DNA from 2 places in the Mycoplana sp. ABR4_002 genome. Region 2 is predicted to be linked to the other one. Evidence: predicted binding sites of a transcription regulator. Region 2 holds the regulator's gene; the other holds the start of a gene.
What was found. The regulator LexA, encoded in region 2, represses DNA repair genes until DNA is damaged. The targets are predictions, from matches to a motif close to TGTTCNNNNTGTGTTCNG.
Positions count from the first base shown of each region.

Region 1: the regulator LexA is predicted to act here: its motif matches at 1,653-1,670, upstream of ACXAGF_RS01250 (DNA recombination protein RmuC).

Region 1 is NZ_JBSWVO010000001.1:258,217-261,284, reverse strand. Features, by position in the region: gene ACXAGF_RS01255 (ribokinase) at 1-383, opposite strand, end outside; gene ACXAGF_RS01250 (DNA recombination protein RmuC) at 427-1,620, opposite strand; gene def (peptide deformylase) at 1,764-2,288, shown strand; gene fmt (methionyl-tRNA formyltransferase) at 2,373-3,068, shown strand, end outside.
Region 2 is NZ_JBSWVO010000001.1:2,027,006-2,030,073, forward strand. Features, by position in the region: gene ACXAGF_RS09855 (patatin-like phospholipase family protein) at 1-785, opposite strand, end outside; gene ACXAGF_RS09860 (YMGG-like glycine zipper-containing protein) at 1,124-1,384, shown strand; gene lexA (transcriptional repressor LexA) at 1,585-2,295, shown strand; gene ACXAGF_RS09870 (ComEC/Rec2 family competence protein) at 2,276-3,068, opposite strand, start outside.

The DNA of each region.
Region 1 (3,068 bases), 1.8 Mb from region 2:
GCCGCCATCTGCGCGACGGCGGCCTTGGCCTCGACCGACGTGACGTCGCCGTTCGCGCCGGCGACGATGACGATCACGTTCTCGCCGTCGTCGGCGACGAGGATGTGTGCGGTGCCGGTGGGCTCGTCCGCCACCTTGACGAGATCGAGGTTTACCGCCGCCTGGGTCAGCAGGACGAGCGATTCTGCGGCAAAGGCGTCGCCGCCGACGGCACCCGCCATGCGGACGCCGGCGCCGGCGCGGCGGGCCGCCAGCGCCTGGTTGGCGCCCTTGCCGCCGGCGGCCGTGGTGAATGTGTGGCCGGGAACGGTCTCGCCCGGCTTCGGCAGGCGCTCGGTCGTGGCGATGAGATCCATGTTGATGGACCCGAAAACGGTGATCATGGGCTGGGTTCCTGTCTGGCCTCGGCGGACACTGCCCGCGCGATCAGTCCTCGTCAACCACCCGCAGCTTCAATTGACCGGTGCGGCCCTCCACCGCCCGTTCGGGCGGGGCTTGGGCCGCCACGTCGAACTCCATTTCGCCGATACGCGCGCCGCGCCGGGCCAGCTTTTCCGTCGAGGTGAGGATCTGGTCGACATCTTTCTGGGCAGAGGTAAAGTGGCCGTGCAGCTTGCGCACGCGCTCGTCGAGACGCGTCATGTCCTCCATCAGCCGGATCACCTCGCCCTGAATGACGTGGGCCTGCTCGCGCATGCGCTGGTCCTTCAGCAGCGCCTGCAACACCTGGATCGACAGCAGCAGCAACGACGGCGAAACGATGACGACGCGGGCGCGATGGGCGCGCTGCACGATCGCCTCGAACTGCTCGTGGATGGCGGCAAAGATCGACTCGGAGGGGACGAACAGGAAGGCCGTGTCCTGGGTCTCGCCGGGCAACAGATACTTTTCCGCGATGTCGCGAATGTGGACCTCCATGTCCCGGCGGAACTGCTGCGCCGCGAGCCTGGAAGCCTCGCCACCGTCGGCGGCGCCCATCGCATTCCATGCCTCGAGCGGAAACTTGGCATCGACCACCAGCGGCGGCTGGCCGTTCGGCATGCGGATGGTGCAGTCCGGCCGGCTGCCGTTCGCAAGCTGCGTCTGGAACTGATAGGCGCCGAGCGGCAGGCCGTCGGCGACGATCGCTTCCATCCGCGCCTGGCCGAAGGCGCCTCGGGTCTGCTTGTTCGACAGGATCGCCTGCAGCCCGACGACGTCCTTGGCCAGCGACTGGATATTGGCCTGCGCGGTGTCGATCACCGCGAGCCGCTCCTGCAGGCGGCGCAGATTCTCGTGGGTCGACCGCGTCTGCTCGCTGATCGACTGGCCGAGCCGCTGCGTCAGCCCGTCGAGACGCTGGTTGATCGCCTGGTTGGTCTCCGCCTGCCGCGCCCCGAACACCTCGGCCATGGCGGCGATGCGCCCCTGCATCTCGCTCTGGGCGCGCAGCAGTTCCGCCAGCCGCGCCTCCGCCGCCGCTCCGGCCTCGCGTTGGCGAAGGGTGGCCCGGCGCGCGACGAACACCCAGGCCATCACGGCGAGCATGGCCATGGCGCAGGCGAGCTGCAGCGCCGGGTCGCGGGCCAGCGCCCCGACCAGCCGAATCAGCGCGCCATTAAGCAAGGGATCCAGGTTCATGCGGGCACCATAACATCATTTCGATGCGAAGATAGATCATAACGTGAACAAACACGCCCACCACTGCAAATGCCGGCGCGTACGGCCCGGCAAGGCGCCGCAAGGCAATTGAAAGCTGTCCTGCAAACCGTTAAGTGAGGCGCATGACGATCAAACCGCTGATTATCCTGCCCGATCCCATCCTGCGCGAGGTCTCCAAGCCGCTGGAGGCGATCAACGACGAGACGCGCCGCCTCGCCGACGACATGCTGGAGACGATGTACGACGCGCCCGGCATCGGGCTCGCGGCGATCCAGATCGGCGTGCCGCGCCGGATGCTGGTGCTCGACGTCTCCAAGGACGGCGAGGACAAGATGCCGCTGGTCTTCATCAATCCCGAGATCATCAAGGCGTCCGACGCCCGCTCGGTGTACGAGGAGGGCTGCCTGTCGATCCCCGACTACTACGCCGAGGTCGAGCGCCCGGCCGAGATCACCGTGCGCTACCTCGATCGCGAGGGCACCGAACGGACGATTGACGCGGACGGGCTGCTGGCCACGTGCCTGCAGCACGAGATCGATCACCTCGATGGCGTGCTCTTCATCGACCACATCTCCAAGCTCAAGCGCGACATCGTGATCCGCAAGTTCGCCAAGGCTGCGAAGATGCGCGGGTCGAAGGCGATCTGAGCCGGCCAACCTGGCCGCAAGGCGCTTGAACGGAGCGCGCAGCCCGTTTGACGGGACACGACAGCACGACGGGAGCTTGACCGCATGGCGCTTCGCATCATCTTCATGGGCACGCCGGACTTCGCCGTTCCCACCCTTAACGCGCTCGCCGCGGCCGGCCACACGATCGTGGCCGCCTATTCGCAGCCGCCGCGCCCGGGCGGGCGGCGCGGGCTGGAACTCAAGAAGTCGCCGGTGCACCAGGCGGCCGAGCGGCTCGGCAGCCCGGTGTTCACGCCGCTGAATTTCAAGGCCGAGGAAGACCGTGCCGCCTTCCGCGCGCATGATGCGGACGTGGCGGTGGTCGTCGCCTACGGCCTGCTGCTGCCCGAGGCGATCCTGGGCGGCACGCGGCTCGGCTGCTACAACGGCCATGCCTCGCTGCTGCCGCGCTGGCGTGGCGCCGCGCCGATCCAGCGGTCGATCATGGCCGGCGACACCGAGACCGGCATCATGGTGATGAAGATGGACAAGGGCCTCGACACCGGCCCGGTGGCGCTGACGCGGCGGGTTGCGATCGGCCCCGAGACGACCGGCGGCGAACTGCATGACGCGCTGATGGCGGCCGGGGGCGATCTGATGGCCGCGGCGATGGCCCGGCTCGAGGCCGGCGACCTGCCGCTGACGCCCCAGGCTGAGGACGGCATCGTCTATGCCGCCAAGATCGACAAGGGCGAGACCCGCATCGACTTTACCCGTCCCGCCGCCGCCGTGCACAACCACATCCGCGCGCTGTCGCCG
Region 2 (3,068 bases):
ATTCTGTTCAGGATCTCTGTCGCACTGCGCGGCAGCTCCGACCGCTCGAGCGGATTGATGTGCACCACCAGCACATCCGGCGTCTCGCAGCCGTAGATCAGCGGGTAGATGGCGGGATTGCCCATGTAGCCGCCGTCCCAGTAGGCTTCGCCGTCGATTTCGACCGCCTGGAACAGAAATGGCAGGCAGGCCGAGGCCAAAACGGCGTCGATCGAGATCTCGTCGTTCGAGAATACCTTGACCTTGCCGGAGCGCACGTTGGTCGCGCAAACGTTCAGCTTGATCGAGCAGCGCGACCTGCGGATCGCATCGAGGTCGATCGACTCCTCCAGCACGGAGCGCAGCGGATTGTAGTTCAGCGGGTTGAACTGGTAGGGCGACAGCAGCCGCGTCACCATGTCGAACAGGACGAAGGCGGGCGAATGGTCGAGCGTCTTCGACCCCGTCATCCGGTCGAGCAGGCTCGGCTGCAACGGACTGAAGGCGGCCGCTTGGCTGATCCGGCGCCAGAAGGCCTCGAGCGCCTGTTGCGCTCCGGGCCGACCGCCGTCCGCCAGCCCGTAGGCCAGCACGACCGCGTTCATGGCGCCGGCACTGGTCGCAACGATGCCCTCGTAGGACAGGTCGCGCTCATCCAGCAATCGATCGAGCACGCCCCAGGTAAACGCCCCGTGCGCGCCCCCGCCCTGGAGCGCCAGATTCACGGTCCGTGGCAACCGCGATCCGACCGAGGAGGATCCGGTCTGGCCCTCGTCCGTCAGGTCCAGCTTGGCACGTTCGTCCATGAAATTCTTCCACTCGTCGGCGCGACGCCGCGTCCGATAATACGCCCATAGTCGCGCCGACGCATCCGATCAAGGACTACCCCTGGCCCTACCCGGCCATGGGACGATGCGCGCCGGCAAATGGCACGCCGGCCAAGCTGCAGCCAGACAACGACAATTTGCGCCCACCCGCCCTAGGTCCTCCCCTTCTCCGCCCTATATCTTCAAAGGGTCCGCGCACAGCCACGCCGCAAGAGCGTGGCGCTGGCTGTGGTCGAGCGGGACCGCGACCACGTTACCAAGCTCGGGCCGCGTCGGGCCGGCGTGATTAACTGCCAACGAGAGAGGAAGGAAAGCGCATGATCAGGATTTCCATTTTGCTCGTTCTGCTCGGGATTGCCGCGGCGGGCTGCACCCCGACCGAAAAGGGTGCAGGCATTGGTGCCGCGACCGGCGCAATCGTCGGCGGCGCGATCACCAACGACGTTCGCGGAGCGGCGATCGGCGCGGCGATCGGCGGTGTATCCGGGGCGGTGATCGGAAATGTGGCCGGCCAGCCTGGCCAATGCTACTACCGCGACCGTTATGGCCGGCGCTACGTCGCCGCCTGCCCGCGGTAGGCATCCGGCCTCCTCCAAGCGGGCAATCGGCCCGGTCAAGGCGCCGACCTGCGGCGCCTTCGCCGGGCCGGCCTGCGCAAAGAAAACCGCGCTGCGGCAATAACTTCACGCCGTGTTCACGAAATTTTATCCACTTGCGGAACACATTGGGAACAGATAGTGTCCGTTCTGGATTTGTTTCGATTCTGGGTGAAAAGCCAATGCTGACCCGCAAGCAACAGGAACTGCTTCTTTTCATCCACGAGCGGATGAAGGAGACCGGGATCCCGCCGTCCTTCGACGAGATGAAGGACGCCCTCGATCTCGCCTCGAAATCCGGTATCCATCGGCTGATCACGGCACTGGAGGAGCGGGGCTTCATCCGCCGGCTCCCCAATCGCGCCCGAGCGCTCGAGGTGATCAAGCTGCCCGAGGCCTATTCGCCAAGCCCTGCAGGGCGTCGCGGGTTTTCGCCCTCGGTCATCGAGGGCAGCCTCGGCAAGCCGGCCCCTGCCCCGGCCACAACGGCCGCTGCCGGCGTGGAAAGCTCCGTGTCGGTGCCTGTGATGGGTCGCATCGCGGCCGGCGTGCCGATTTCGGCGATCCAGAACAACACCCACGATATCGCCGTGCCGATGGAGATGCTCGGCGCCGGAGAACACTACGCTCTCGAGGTTCGCGGTGATTCGATGATCGAGGCCGGCATCCTCGACGGTGATACCGTCATCATCCGCAACGTCAGCGCGGCCAATCCCGGCGAGATCGTCGTCGCCCTCGTCGACGACGAGGAGGCAACGTTGAAGCGTTACCGCCGCAAGGGCGCCTCGATCGCGCTCGAGGCTGCCAACCCGGCCTATGAGACGCGCATCTTCGGACCCGACCGGGTCAAGATCCAGGGCAAGCTGGTCGGACTCATCCGCCGGTATCAGTGATCGGCGCTGCCGCGGGCGTTTCGAACGTATTCGACCGCCAGTCATACAGCCGGTGGCGGCTCCAGGGACGCCCGAGAGTCGTCACCGCGGTGCGAACATTGTAGCCGATCACGCCTGACGGATCGGTCACCGGTGCGATTTCAAGCGCACCGGTCCGGCGCAGGCTGCGAGCCGTGATCAGCAGGGCCCCCGACCGGCAGGCGCCGGTGCGCAGGTGCTGGGGGGCCACGACGAAGTCGGCGGCGTCACAGGCGCTGCCGAGATGGACCGGATCCTCGAGGGCAATGACGCGCCAGCCCGCCTGCGCAACGCCGGCGCACCATTCCCCCCGACGGCAAACGAATCGCCGCTCTCTGGTCGCAACGGCAAGCGCCGCGCGCAGGTCCGCGTTCGCCGCTGTTGCCGCGCCCCCGCCGGTCATCACTTGCCGGCCAGGGGCAATGGCGTCCCCTATCCGGTCCGGGCGTCCACCCGTTTCGCGCGGACTGTCGTTGTCGCTGCGCCCGTCGCCGGAGCGTTGCGCACCGGAGACCGTTCGCTCCCCCGCCTTCTGCAAGGCCGGCGGGCGGTGGTCGCCGAGGCGAAGCGCGCGTCGCCACTGGTCGTAGATGAACACCGGCGGCCGCGGGCGGTTTGTGGCCACCTCACCCGCCCACACGAGCGCGACGAGCCTCCCGTCCTCCGAAACGAGCAGTTGAGCCGCCGGTTCCGGGCGTCCGCAAAGCGCGACCCCGGCGCCGATCGCCAGCGGTGCGACCGCCAGCAAAGCCAGC